DNA from 2 places in the Streptomyces sp. NPDC002911 genome. Region 2 is predicted to be linked to the other one. Evidence: riboswitches for the same ligand, from Rfam matches in the RefSeq annotation. Region 2 holds a riboswitch; the other holds the start of a gene.
The links. Region 2 has a riboswitch for cyclic di-AMP ahead of ACWD04_RS25540 (M23 family metallopeptidase). Riboswitches for the same ligand answer to the same signal wherever they lie in the genome.
Positions count from the first base shown of each region.

Region 1: linked by a shared signal. The riboswitch ahead of ACWD04_RS17900 (transglycosylase SLT domain-containing protein) and the one ahead of ACWD04_RS25540 (M23 family metallopeptidase) in region 2 are both predicted to bind cyclic di-AMP.

Region 1 covers NZ_JBSFUO010000010.1:129,032-136,121, reverse strand. Annotated here, with positions in the region: gene ACWD04_RS17925 (DUF742 domain-containing protein) at 1-300, opposite strand, end outside; gene ACWD04_RS17920 (roadblock/LC7 domain-containing protein) at 297-719, opposite strand; gene ACWD04_RS17915 (ATP-binding protein) at 716-2,098, opposite strand; gene ACWD04_RS17910 (SIS domain-containing protein) at 2,672-3,565, shown strand; gene ACWD04_RS17905 (hypothetical protein) at 3,634-4,188, opposite strand; gene ACWD04_RS17900 (transglycosylase SLT domain-containing protein) at 4,390-5,265, opposite strand; cyclic di-AMP (ydaO/yuaA leader) riboswitch at 5,268-5,428, opposite strand; gene ACWD04_RS17895 (hypothetical protein) at 5,504-5,698, shown strand; gene ACWD04_RS17890 (ferredoxin) at 6,030-6,221, opposite strand; gene ACWD04_RS17885 (cytochrome P450) at 6,276-7,090, opposite strand, start outside.
Region 2 covers NZ_JBSFUO010000021.1:1,718-8,807, reverse strand. Annotated here, with positions in the region: gene ACWD04_RS25575 (ABC transporter substrate-binding protein) at 1-563, shown strand, start outside; gene ACWD04_RS25570 (hypothetical protein) at 613-834, opposite strand; gene ACWD04_RS25565 (hypothetical protein) at 934-1,086, opposite strand; gene ACWD04_RS25560 (FAD-binding oxidoreductase) at 1,289-2,680, opposite strand; tRNA gene ACWD04_RS25555 (tRNA-Met) at 3,358-3,431, shown strand; partial or broken gene ACWD04_RS25550 (TipAS antibiotic-recognition domain-containing protein) at 3,515-3,633, shown strand; gene ACWD04_RS25545 (PP2C family protein-serine/threonine phosphatase) at 3,769-4,926, shown strand; cyclic di-AMP (ydaO/yuaA leader) riboswitch at 5,160-5,312, shown strand; gene ACWD04_RS25540 (M23 family metallopeptidase) at 5,324-6,364, shown strand; gene ACWD04_RS25535 (aldo/keto reductase) at 6,515-7,090, shown strand, end outside.

The DNA of each region.
Region 1 (7,090 bases), on a different contig from region 2:
CTCACCGGTGCTGGGGATCGGTGGTCGAGCGTGCAGATGTCCTGCGGCCACGAGGTCCGTGGCCAGGAAGACCGTGGCGCTGACCGGAAGGTCCAGGTGGGCGGCGCATTCGACGACGGTGAGGGCCCCCGGCTCCAGGAGCTCGCACAGCCTGCGCTGCTCGGAACCGCTGTCCGGTGGCAGGGCCGAGTCCGTACGGATCACCACCGCGAGCCGGTCGAGCGCGGGACCGGTGGGCGCCCAACGGCCACCGGTGACCAGGTAGGCGGGAATCAGGCGGCGCCCTGGGCCGGGGGTCATGGCCGGGTGCGCGCGTCCGGCCGGCGGGTGGGGGCGTGCATGGCCCGGGTCAGCGCGGTGACCTGCACCTGCATCTGGTAAGCGATGTTCCCCAGGTGGGCGTCGGGAGCCGCGAACAGGGCCAGCGTGGTGTTCTTGCCGGCCGGTACGACGACGGCGAATCCCAGGTCGGACTCCACGACCGTCTGGGCCAGGCGCGGTGACTCGGCCTCGGTGAAGGCGGTGGTGAAGGCACGGGCCGCCGCGTGCAGGGTGGCCGTCATCGCGGCGACGCGCTCGGCGGACGCACGGTCCAGGCCGGGCGACGCGCCTTCGACGAGCCCGTCGCCGGTGGCGACCACGGCGTGCCGTACTCCGGGCAGGTCCAGCAGGGGAGTCAGCACCCAGGCGAGATCACCGGCGGTGGGGGTGGTGCTCACGTCTCGTCGTCTCCTTGGTCGTCCGATGGGGATGCAGAGGGCCCCGGGGGCCCGGGCGCCTTCCTGCCTCTGAGGGTGCCTTCCTGGAGGGCGGCCCAGGCAGCTCCGGCCCGCTCGGGCGTGCGGAGCGCGGCCTCCTCCACCGGCTGCTGCCGAGCCGTCGACGCCTGCGGGGAGGCCGTCCGGGGGGATCTGCGCCGCCGGGTGGGCAGTTCCGCCGGGCCCACCGCTCCCCGGGCGGCGGGGGCGGGTTCGGCCGGGGCCGGGGGCGCGTCGGGCTCGGCCGGTACGGGCGAGAGGCTTTCGGCAGCGGCCCCGGCCCCCCGCGCGTGCACCGGCTTCGGCGCGAGCACGGACAGCGTGCGGTCGTCGTCGATCACGGTCAGCAGATGGGCCGGGATACGCAGCATCGTGCGCATCCCCCCGTACGGCGACGCCTCGATGTGGCAGCTGAAGCCGTATCTCGCGATGAGCCGCCCCACCACGGCGAAGCCGGTCTGCGGCGGGTCGCCCAGCTCGGTGAGCAGCACCTCGGAGGGGCCGGACAGCAGTGCCCGGGCCCGCTTCAGCGCGTCGTCGTCCATGCCGATCCCGGCGTCGTCGACCAGGATCAGAGCCCCGCGCCCGGCGGCCTGCTGGACCGTCACCGGTACCTCGGTGTCCGGGTGCGAGTACGCCGTCGCATTGGCCAGCAGCTCGGCGAGCGCGATCGCGAGGGGTTCGGCGGCCCGGGCGACCAGCGCGAGCCGCTCCTGGCGCAGATGGTTGGCGACCTTGATCCGCTCGTACCCGGCGACCCGGGACTTGGCGCCGAGCACGACCTCGACGAGCGGGGAGTTCTGCCGGGCGAGTCCCGGCCAGGCGTCGCAGAGTACGGCCGTGGCCTGGGTGCGGCGCAGCGCCAGTTCGTTACGGAAGTCGAGCTGCAGGATCCGCGGGTCGTCGTACTCGTGCTGGAGTTCCTGCAGCAGGTGCTGCGACTGGTTGAGCAGTGACTGGATCTTGGCCGAGGTTCCGCGCATGGCCGAGCGCGCTGCCGCGTCGACGCGTCCGCGTTCCTCCAGAACCGCCGTGCGGGCGGCCTGTACGGCCTCGGTCAGCAGACGTGCGGCGTCACTCTCGATCTCTGAGGCCTCCCGGAGCCCGGGAACGCGTGCGGTCCGGTGGGAGAGTGCGGTCGCCGCGGCGGGTATCCGCTTCCGGGCGAGCTGGCGGATCTCCTCGGTGAGGGCGAGGGTGCGGGCCTCGGCCGCCTTGGCCTGACGCTCGATCAGTTCCACGCGTGCCGAGGCGGCGTACGCGTCCCGCGCGGCCTGCCGCATACGGGCGGCCGACCATAATGCCGCCGCGACGGCGGTCAGGGCCACGATCCATGCCATCACGGTGTCACCGCGTCCCTGTTGTCGGGGCGGGGGCGGGGTTCCACAGCGGGCCGCGCGGCGAGACGGGGAGCCCCCGGGCGGCCAGGCCGCAGCCCCGCTTCGGCGGCAACCGGACACACGGCCCCCCGCCGAAGTCCCCGACGTCCCCACCCCTGATCGGCATGGGGCGATTATGCCGACCGAGATCCGGCCGCGCGTTCGAACTCGGCCATCGCGCAGGCCCGATGGCGTGGAACTACCCTTCGCCCGGCCCACCCACCGGCCACCGGTGGCCGCCCGAGGTTGCCGCAGATGCACCTCTCAGGGGATTTTCTACCTGATGTACAGGCATATCAGCCGTCAACTTCGCACGATGGCGCGGATATCCCCACGGGGATGACGGAACCGGATTGAGCCGTCCACCTACCAAGCTTGACTGAAAACAGCCGCCGCGAAGAACAGGGGACCTCGATCAGTTTGCTTGTTCTTGCTCGATTATCCCATCCGACATGCAGTATTGAACACGCGGGCATCGATTTCACCCAGCCCCACCCCACCAGGTGCGAACAGCAGCGGAAGCGGAGTGCGGACATGTCGCATGTCGAGACCGAGACAGCCGGCCAGCCGGAGTGCTGGCGCCGCGCCGCGGAGGTCGCTGTCGACCGGATGCGTGCCCTGCCCGCCACCGGTGAGCGCGTCGCCGTCGTCGGCTGCGGGACGTCGTACTACATGGCGCAGGCGTACGCCTCGCTCCGCGAGGCCGCCGGGCAGGGCGAGTCGGACGCGTATGCCGCCTCGGAATTCCCCTTCGGGCGCGCGTACGACAGGGTCGTCGCGCTGACGCGTTCAGGTACGACCACCGAGGTACTCGATCTGCTCACCCGGCTGCGGGGGACCACCCGGACCGTCGCCGTGACCGCCGACCCGCACACCCCGGTGATGGCTGCCGCCGACGACGTGGTCGTCCTCGACTTCGCCGACGAACGGTCGGTGGTGCAGACGAGGTTCGCCACCACCGCGCTGACCCTGTTCCGTGCCCATCTCGGGCTGCACACCGAGGACGTCGTACGGGACGCCGAGACCGCCCTGGCGGAGCCGCTGCCCGCAGGGCTCCTGGAATGCACCCAGTTCAGCTTCCTGGGGCGCGGCTGGACGGTCGGGCTCGCCAACGAGGCGGCGCTCAAGATGAAAGAGGCGTCCCTGTCCTGGACCGAGTCGTACCCCGCGATGGAATACCGCCACGGCCCCATCAGCATCGCCACGACCGGTACCGCGACCTGGATGTTCGGCACCGCTCCGGAAGGACTACGGGAGCGGGTGCTGGCGACCGGGGCCCGTTGGGTGGAGAGCGGCCTGGACCCGCTGGCCGACCTGGTCCGGGTCCAGCGCCTGGCGATCGCCCGCGCGGCGGCCCGTGGCCTCGATCCCGACCTGCCGCGCCATCTGACCCGCTCCGTGGTGCTCGACGCGGCAGCGGGGGCCTGAAGCGGTCAGGGCATGCCACGCACCGGGCCGATGAGCAGCCCGGTACGCGGCCGTGACCGTGACGCGGGTCAGGCCTCCTCGAAGTAGGCGTCCAGCGCCTCGTCGAGCTCCGCCGTCCACGCCTTCAGGTCGCTGCGGGCGCCCGCCTCGACCTCGGCGTTGAACCACCGGCGGCTCGACAGGTGGACGGTTACGGTGAACCGGCGCCCGAAGCGGCCGGTCTTGACCTCGACCGCCCCGATCTCGGACCAGTCGAACTCCGCCTCCTGGTCGTCGAGCCGGAAGCGGACGCCCTCGGCGTCCGCCCTGATGGATCCGCGCCGGTCGCTGACCTCGAAGACGGGGCCGTCCCCGTCACCGGCGCCCTCACGCGTCGTATCGACGCCCGGGGCCGCGTCCTCCGGGGCCGCTTCGTCGGCGGCCGCGGAATCGTCCACGGCCTCCTCGGCCACCCCCTCGGCATGAGCGTCCACGATCTCGGCCTTCGGGTTGCGCTCGGGCGCCGCCTTCTCCGCTTCCGCCTCCGTCCGCGCGGGGGCAGGGGCCGTCAGGCCGGGGATGTACGCCGGGTCTGTCCCCGCGGCGAACTCGGACTTGATCTTCGAATCTATGCGCTGCTCCACGGCGGGCAGTATGGACGACGAACCTGTACGAGACCAGTCGCCCGGGTCCGGCCGGCCGGTCGCCGGTGCGCCGGCCGCCGTGGCGCGACCCCCTCCGGAAACGACTGACGGGTGGTAGGGGTTCCGCCGAACCCGTACCACCCGTCAGTCCTGTCCCTCTGTCACACGCCCGCGCGCCGGCGGTTTCGCCTCGGCGAGGACTCAGTAGGCCGAGAAGACGTTGTCGATCGAGCCGTACTTGTCAGCGGCGTAGTTGCACGCGGCCGTGATGTTGGCGACCGGGTCGTAGCTGTCCATCGACGTACCGGGCACGTGGTAGGCCTGGAAGGTCGGGTCGATGACCTGCAGCAGCCCCTTGGACGGGATACCCGCCGCCGCGTTGGAGTCCCAGTTGTTGATGGCCATCGGGTCACCCGAGGACTCGCGGATGATGTTGCGGTGGATCCCGTCGTAGCTGCCGGGGATGCCCTGCTCGGCCATGATGGCCAGCGACTCCTTGATCCAGCCGTCGAGGTCGTTCGTGTACGTGGCCGTCTCGGCGGCGGGAACGGCCTCGGTGGCGGGAACGGCTTCGGTGGCGGGCGCGCCCTCGGCGGCGACGGGGGTGCTCGCACGCTCCGAACGGTCGGCGCGGTCAGCGCTCTCCTCGGCCCGGTCGGACGCCTTGGATTCGGCCTTCTCGGCCTTGTCCGCCGACTTGTTCTCGGCCTTGGCACCGATGGTCAGCTGAAGACCGGGGCGAATCAGGTCGGGGTTTCCACCGACAACCTTCTGATTGGTCTCGTACAGGGCCTTCCAGCCGCCGCTGACAGAATGCTCACGGGCGATCTTGGCGAGGGTGTCGCCCACGACGACGGAATAGGCGCCGGTCTCGGACTTCTGCGCGGCAATTCCCTTGCCGGATACGGCAGTAGACGTCGCCGCCTTTTCGACGGCGGTCGGCTGGGCCGGGGCGGCGAAGGCGCCGGTCGCACCGATCACAGGAAGGGCCAGGGCGGCTCCACCCGTGCTCACGGCGATGATACCGCGGGTCAGTGAACTGGCCCTGTAACGACGGTGCTTACCATTCTCGGGCATGCTGAATTCCTCTCCGTCGCCTGCGAAGTGAGCTGTCGGGTTCGGACTGGAGATGTCCGGTCGCATACGAATGCGACTTCACCCCGAGCCGCTCCGGAAACCGGATCGGCGCTTACTTGGGTCCCCCGCTCCTGCCGCACGAAGAAGTGGTCGGGTAACCGGACGGCGGCAGGATTAGGCGTTCCGTCCGGAGTGATGGCGACCGTAGGCGAGAAATAGGGAAAGGAACAAGCCCGGCATGGTGATCACAATTCATCCGGAAGATCAATTCACGGGAATTCATGTAATCCACCCCACATCGCGCCGGCCATTCCCGTTGGCACAGAAGGGAACCGGCTGCCGCACCCCCGCGTCCGGGGTGCGCGAAGTGACCCTGGTCACGGAGTCCGATTCGGGCGCTTTGTTCCCGATCGAAGAGGGTCAGGTCGCATGAAATGGCCTTTTATGGATTACGGGATTAATTTAAAAAACCAGACCAAATCGGACATGCGGCTCATGAGTGCGACCGCCATGACCGACGTACTGATCGCTGCCGCAGCCGCCGGCATTCCGGTCCATGACCTCGACGACCCGGCTGCCGTTCGATGGGTGGGGCCGGGCGGCGAACTCAGCCGGAAGCCGCACTGGGCGACCGTCCGGGCGCACCACGGCGACAAGGGACGCGCCGCGGCACAGCAGTGGCCCGCAGCAGCCCGTAAGGGTTTGCTGCGGGCCACTGCGGACCGAGGCCCGTCCCCCGCCGTCCGCCGGCCGGCCGCCTCGCGTCAGTCCTGGATCATGATGGCGAGTGCCGGGCACACGGCCGCGGCCTGCTGGACGTCGTCGGCACGGTCCGAGGACGGCGTGGCGTCGAGCAGTACGGCGATGCCGTCGTCGTCCTGGTCGAACACGTCGGCGGCGGCGACCACGCACTGTCCGGACGCCACGCACTTGTCCTGGTCGAGGATCACCTTCATGAAGACTCCTTCGTCGTCGGTGTCACTGTGCGGCGGGGTGTGGGGGGTGCACGGTCACCACGCCACGGGCAGTTCGTGGACGCCGTAGACGGCTCCGTCGTGCTTGAACGACAGCTCCTCCAGCGGGGCGTCCAGACGCAGCGTGGGGATGCGACGGTAGAGGGTGCTGTAGACGACCTGCAGCTCCATGCGCGCCAGCGGCTGACCGAGGCACTGGTGCACGCCGAAACCGAAGGCCACATGACGCCGGGCGTCGCGCCGGAGGTCGAGCCGGTCGGGGTCGGCGAAGACCTCGGGGTCACGGTTGCCGATGTCGTTGGGCACGATGATTCCCTCGCCCGCCCGGATGACCTCGCCCGCGATCTCGATGTCCTCCAGGGCCACGCGACGGCGGCCCCCGTGGGTGATGTTGAGATAGCGCAGCAGCTCCTCGACGGCACCGGAGACCACGGTGGGGTCCTCGGTGTCACGCAGCAGCGCGAGCTGGCCGGGATGCTCGAGCAGGGCGAGGGTGCCCAGAGCGATCATGTTCGCCGTGGTCTCGTGTCCGGCGAGCAGCAGCAGGACGCCCATCTCGGCCGCCTCACGGCGGGACAGTTCACCCGCCTCGACCCGGGTACCGAGTCCTGACAGGAGGTCGTTCACGGGCCGGGCTATCTTGTGACCCATCAGCTCGTCCAGATAGCCGATCAGATTGCCGTGGGCCACGGCCCGTACCTCGGGATCCGCGCTCCGGCTGATGAGGATCTTGCTGTTCTCCTGGAAGAAGTCGTGGTCGGCGTACGGCACTCCGAGCAGTTCGCAGATGACGAGCGAGGGAACCGGGAGCGCGAACGTCTGGACGAGGTCGGCCTGCGGGGGCCCGGCCA
Region 2 (7,090 bases):
CGGAGGCCGACCTCAACAACGACTTCACGAAGATGGTCGCCCAGTTCGACTCCGGCAGCATCGCCATGCTCAACCACAACCTGGGCTCCTACCAGGACCACGTGAGCTCGCTCGGCGTCGACAAGTTCCGGGGCATCCCGCAGCCCGAACTGGCCGACGGCACACGGGTGATGGTCTCCAACCCGGTCTCCGGCCTCGGTCTGCTCAAGTCGTCCGAGAACAAGGCGGCGGGATGGAAGTTCATCGAGTTCGCCGCGTCCCACGCCTCGAACTCCAAGTTCAGCGAGTCCGCGGGCCTGATCCCGGCCAACAAGGAAGCCGCCGAGGACCCCTGGCTCGACCGGGCCGAGACCACCAAGCTCGGTGCCGAGGCGCTGTTCTCCGGCGACACCAAGATCGTCCAGCTTCCCTACTACCTGCCGGACTGGAACACCCTGTCCAAGGCCGACAGCGAATCGGGCTTCCAGAAGGTGCTGCTCGGCAAGACGAGCGCCAAGGACTTCCTGGACACGCTCGCCGAGAATCTCGACGAGGCCCAGGCGGAGTGGAAGCAGCAGGGCTGAGCCGCCCTCCGGTCACGTACGCCCGCCCACCGTCATGCCGTGGGCGGCGTCAGTCCAGGCCCTCTTCCCGCAGCTCGTACATGAGGAGGAACGTCCGGTAGGTCTCCGCGGACACCTCCAGGCAGATGTCCGGCCGGCTGGTCCACGTCGACGTGTTGTCGAGGGCCCTCCGGCAGGCCGCCTCGGTCTCGGCCTCGGACGGGATGTTCGAAATGAACGCGGCGATCAGCAGGACCACTGCGAGGACGACCACGCCGATACGGATGCGCATGGTCTCCCAACGACCGTGCGGCCGGGCCGGTCACTGAGGGTCGGTCACTGAGGGCCGGTCACCAGGGCCGGTCACTCGGGGCCGGGCACGGGCCGCCGGTCATTCGGGTTCGTCGGTGACCGGCGGCAGATCGGGCTCCATGAACAGGTTCGCGTACTGCGGCGTGGGCAGCGGGGCCGCGGAACCCGGGTCGGCGGTCGCGCTCGCGCTGTCGGAGTGCCGCTGGGTCGTGCGGGCAGGCATGTCGGTCATCTCAGGTGTCCTGTAGGTAGGTGTGCGGTGAGAGCCCCGTGACCGAGCCGCTGCGGAAAATCCTGGACTGGTCCCGACCGATAGGGCTACGAGGTGCCGCTACCGGTGCCGCGCCGCTCCGGGGGCGTCCGGAATCATCATGCGGTGCATGCAGACTGTAACCCTCCCAGCACGGGTTTCCCTCGGTATTGCGAGCCGGGCGTCACGGTCGGTGCGGTGGTGCGGGCTCGATGTTCTGGTTTGCGTGGAAGAGGTTGTGCGGGTCGTAGGCCCGCTTGGCCTCCGCGAGCCGGTCGTAGTGCCCGCGGTACGTGGCCCGGACGCGGTCCTGGGACTCGCCCGTGCCGAGGAAGTTCACGTAGCCGCCGCCCATGGAATGCGGGTGTAGGGCCTCCCAGTAGCCGACGGCCCATTCCCGCAGTGCCGCCGCGTTGACCGGGTCGGGGTCGATGCCGGCGATGACGCCGGACCAGAGCGCGTCGCGGTACGCCCAGGCTGTGTCGTCGCGGGCGACCCGGCCCGCGGCCCCGTCGACCGGGTACAGGTGCATCGTCGACAGGCCGGTGGGGAGCTTCTCCGCGAAGGAGGCGTGCACGTCGACGGCGTCGTCCGTGATCCGGTCGAAGAAGTCGCCGCGCCAGTACCACTGCAGACCGGTCGGCAGCAGGGTGTCGAACAGGGACTGCAGGGCCGGATAGGGCATGGGCGCCGTGAAGTGGAAGGCGGGCGGCCCCGGATCGTTCACCACGGCGAGGGTTTCGCCCAGGGCTTCGGGGTCCGCCGTCGAGGACCAGACGACGCCGCACATCCTCTGCCCGTGGATCTCCTCGGGGAAGGGCGGGCCGGGCGGGACGGTCAGCGAGGCGAAGAAGCCGTACAGGTCGTCCGGTGCCTGCGGCAGGAAGTCGCGGTACCAGCGCATGACGTCGTGGATGAGTTCCAGGGGCCATACGGTGATGGCGACCCCCACCGTGTCCACGGGGTGCAGCTCGAAGTCGAACGACGTGACGATGCCGAAGTTGCCGCCGCCGCCGCGCAGCGCCCAGAACAGGTCGGGGTGCTCGCTCGGGTTCGTGGCGACGAAGCTGCCGTCGGCCAGGACCACGTCCGCGGAGACCAGATTGTCCACCGAGAGGCCGTACTTCCGTGTGAGGTAGCCGTGACCGCCGCCGAGGGTGAGGCCGCCGATGCCGGTCGTGGACATGATCCCCGCCGGAGTGGCGAGGCCGAACGCGTGGGTGGCGTGGTCGAAATCGCCCAACGTCGCCCCGCCGTCGGCCTGGGCGGTCTGGGTGGCGGGGTCGACCCGCACACCGCGCATGGGGGAGAGATCGATCGTGACGGCGTCGTCGCAGAGGCCGAGGCCGGGGCCGCTGTGCCCGCCGCCCCGGACGGCCACGTCCAGGCCGTGCTCACGGACGAAGTCGACGGCCGCCATGACGTCCGCCGTGTCGCGGCACGCGACCACGGCCGCCGGCTTCTTGTCGATCATGGCGTTGTAGACCGTACGGGCCCGGCCGTACTCCTGGTCGTCCGGCCCGATGACCGGGCCGCGCAGAGCGGTTCTCATCGTTTCGAGCAGGGCGCCGTCCATATCCGTCTCCTGACGCGCACGCGCCCGGCCTCCCCTGCCACCGTCGCATCGGGTGAGGCTGCTGGGCCTGCACCGGCACCCGAAGGATGCCGCGCAGACGGGACCGAACACCGAAAGGCTTGTCCTTCCAGCGTCCCGCCGCTCCGGACGCCGCGCAATCGCGGAGCGCCGCGCCCCGCCCGGGGCACGGCGTGGGGTCATCCCTGCGGCGCGGGCACGACCGCGGACTTCCCCGGGCTCCTGCGCAGGAGCGCCACGAGCCCGGCCGCGAAACCCGCTGAGCAAGCCCGACGTCCCGTGGTTGAGTGCGTGCACCGAGTCACTCTCGGGCACACCGACGGCCGGGCAGGTGACGGCTGCGCTGATCACCGGGCCGGGCACGGCGCCGATCAGTCCGCCGACGAGGGAGACGCGCAGGGTCGACGGTGCGGCCGGGTGGATCGCGGGTCTGCGCCGTGTGGACACGAGGGGAGGCCCTCCGGACAGGCGATACGCGAGATCGGGGGTGCGGAAACTTTTTCGGACAGCTATTGCGTCCGGCAACTCCGCTATGTGCGGCCTCTGTTGACGTATGACGTCGGCTCGGGAGGTTCTCCGGTCGCGAGGGGTGGTGGGGAGTGGCTGCCGTAAGTGGTCGGAGCACCCTCCCGGATGGCGTAGAGTTGCAATCACAACGGCGCGGGGTGGAGCAGCTCGGTAGCTCGCTGGGCTCATAACCCAGAGGTCGCAGGTTCAAATCCTGTCCCCGCTACTAGAAGACAGAGGCCCGGATCCTTCCAAGGATTCGGGCCTCTGTCGTGTGCGTCCCCGTCCGCCGGTGCGGGGGTTGACTTTGACGAGATGTACGTCGCCGGTCCGCGCCTCGGAGGAACTACGATCGGTATGGAGACGGAACGGCCGTCTTCGTTCGGGATGCACTGACGATCTACGCGCAGCACCGGCTTTCCGACTGACCCCCGGTAGGCGGCGGGGCTCCGGCGACTCCTCCCTTCGGCCGATGACGAGTCGCCGCTCGGCGCGGCTCCGGCAAGCCCGGGTGGAGCGCGGTACCGTCCGCAGCCTTGGGTGGACCGGGTAGGAGCGCACAGGTGGGGAAGCGGGACGGACGGCGAGGGGGCGCTGCCGGGAACGCTCGTTCCCGGCGGTTCGTGCGCGCGCTGCCCGCCCTGATGATCTGCGCCGGAGTGATCTTCGACCTCGCGACGCCGTCCGAGGTCACCGCTGTGCCGCTCTTCGCGGCCGCCCCGCTGATCGCCGCCCCGTTCTTCTCGCTGGCCCGCACCGTGCGGGTCGGAGTGGTCTCGATCCTCGTCGTGCTCGCCATCCGGGTCTCGGACGGCATGCTCGCCGAGGTCGTGCCCGTCACCGATCTGCTCACCCTGTTCACCGTCGCGGCGCTCTCCCTCGTCATCAACCGCGTCGTACGCCGGGGGAACGAGCAGCTGGCATCGGCCAGGGTCATCGCGGAGACGGCGATGCGCGCGGTGCTCCCGACACCCGAGGACCGGATCGGGGGGCTGCTGGTCGCGGCGAGGTACGAGGCGGCGCAGGCGGACGAGTTCGTCGGCGGCGACCTGTACGCCGTCACGGACACTCCGTACGGGGTGCGCCTGGTCCTCGGTGACGTACGGGGCAAGGGGCTGGACGCCGTGGCGGCGGTGGCCGTCGTGATCGGGGCGTTCCGGGAGGCGGCGGAACAGGAGCTGTCGCTGGAGGGGGTGGTCCAGCGGCTGGAACGGGCGCTTGCCCGTGAGAGCTCGCGGCGGGGCGGGCTCGACTCCATGGAGGGGTTCGTCACCGCTGTCCTCGCGGAGATCCCGGCCGGATCGGACACGCTTCGGGTCATCAACCGCGGTCACCCCGAGCCGCTCGTGCTGCACGCGGACGGGGCGCTGGAGGTGCTGGCTCCGACCGTGCCCGCACTGCCGCTCGGGATGGGGCTGGACGTGTGGCCGGACCGGTCGGACGTGTGGACGCTGCCGGCCGGTGCGATGTTCCTGACGTTCACCGACGGCCTTTCCGAGGCGCGGGACGCGAAGGGCGTCTTCTACGATCCTGCGGCCCGGCTTCGCGGCCGGCTCTTCCCGGGGCCCGAGGAACTGCTGTCCGCGCTCACCGACGACGTACGGCTGCACACCGGCGGCCGGTCGACGGACGACTTGGCGCTCCTCGCCGTCGGGCGTCCCGCGCGGGGGCAGCAGGAGCGGCGGACGAAGGTGAAGATCGTGCGGCGGGACAGTGAATGACCGGTCGCGACCGTCGGTAGTCGAAGGACCCCGCTCCGCATAACATTTGACGCACCGTCAGAAACTGCTGCCCGGGTGAAGGGTGCTCAAGTCGCCCGTTTGTGACCGATTGACCCATGAAAGTCCAGGCCGGAGTGGCGAATGATCTACGGGAACAGCTTGGAATGGGACCCGGGTGTCTATTAACGTTCGATAACGCAGCGCGGTTGTACCTGTCGTCGCAAGAGGCGGCACCGTGCGCAGCGCCGAATTCCGCAAGGGAACCGGGGAACCACCTACATGGGGTGAATCGGACACCTGTGTCTCGCGAGAGACGAAGGGGCCCGTAGGAGACCTTCCTGCTCCGAACCCGTCAGCTAACCCGGTAGGCGAGAAGGAAGGAAAGGAGTGCGCCCACGTGGCGTCCAATCAGCCTGCCCCCGAGGCACCGTCATCCTTCAGGACCGGCAGCTTCGGTGATGAGGACAGGACGTGGGAGGAATGGAACCCCACCGAGGAGTCCATCCGTCCCGTACGCGGCCGGCATCGCGTAGCCAAGCAGCGCGGCCTCGCCCGTAGCTCCACCGTCCTCGGCGTCGGGGTCATCGCGGCCGTCGGAGCGGGTGGCATGGCCACCGCTCAGAGCAAGCCGCCGGTCTCCATTTCTCTTCCCGATTCCATCGCGGACAATCTCCCCGACGCCAAGTCCCTTCCCGGTGTCGGCGCGTTCATGTCCGACGACTCCGGCTCGGACCACGAGACGGTCGCCGCGTCCTCTCCGCTCACCACCGCGGGCATCACCGCCGCCGAGGCCGAGCAGGGCACCACCGACGCCGGCGAGGCGCTTCGCGCCCGCATCCTCCAGCAGGCCGAGCAGCAGCAGGCCGGAGCCGACGCCGAGGCCAAGGCCGCGGAGGAGCAGGCGGCGGTCGAGTGGGCCGCGGCCCAGGCGGCAAAGCAGCAGAGCGACGCCGAGGCCGAGGCGGCGGCGAAGAAGAAGGCGGCGGCGGCAGCGGCGAAGAAGAAGGCGGAGGCCGAGCGTCTCGCCAAGCTCGCCGCCAGCTACGCCGTGCCGACCTCCTCGTACTACATCAGCTCGACCTTCGGCCAGGCCGGTTCGATGTGGTCCTCCGGCCACCACACCGGGCTGGACTTCGCGGCCCCGACCGGCACCCCGGTCAAGGCCGTCCACAGTGGAACGGTGAAGTCGGCCGGCTACTCCGGCTCGTACGGCTACCGCACGGTCCTGGAACTCGACGACGGCACCGAGGTCTGGTACTGCCACCAGTCGTCGATGGACGTGGCGGCAGGCCAGAAGGTCACCACCGGCCAGACCATCGGCCGCGTCGGCGCGACCGGCAATGTGACCGGCGCGCACCTGCACCTGGAGATCCACACCGCGGACGGCTCGGGCATCGACCCGATGAGCTGGCTGCGCGGTAAGGGCCTCACGATCTGAGCCCCTCGGAATCCCGGCGGCCCTGACGCACGCCCCCCGTACGTCAGGGCCGCCGGTCCGTCCGGGACGGGGACTCGTCAGGGTTTTCCGGATTGTGCGCCGTGGACGTGCACCGGAATAGTTGCCTGAGCCGACCGGTTGTTCCTGGACATGACATCTCGGCGCCCGCTCGGTTCATCGAGCCTCCAGGTCTTCCCTCTCGCCCTCGGCGGCAACGTCTTCGGCTGGACCGCCGACGAGGACGGGACCTTCGCCGTCCTCGACGCGTACGTGGCGGCAGGCGGCAACTTCATCGACACCGCCGATTATTACTCGGCCTGGGTCCCGGGCAACGAGGGCGGTGAGTCGGAGACCCTCATCGGCAAATGGCTGGCCGCCCGTTCCCGCCGCGACGACGTCGTCATCGCTACCAAGGTCGGCGCCCACCCCGCGTACAAGGGGCTCTCGCCCACCACCGTCAAGGAGGCGGCGGAGGCGTCGCTGCGCCGGCTCGGCACCGACCACATCGACCTCTACTACACGCACTTCGACGACGAGAGCGTCCCCGTCGAGGAGATCATCACCGCGCTCGACCAGCTGGTGAAGGCCGGCACGGTGCGGGAGATAGCCGCCTCCAACATCAGCCCCGCGCGGCTCCAGGCATCCCTGGACTTCTCCGAGCGCGAGGGCCTGGCCCGCTACGTCGCACTGCAGCCGCACTACAACCTCGTCTCGCGCGACACCTAT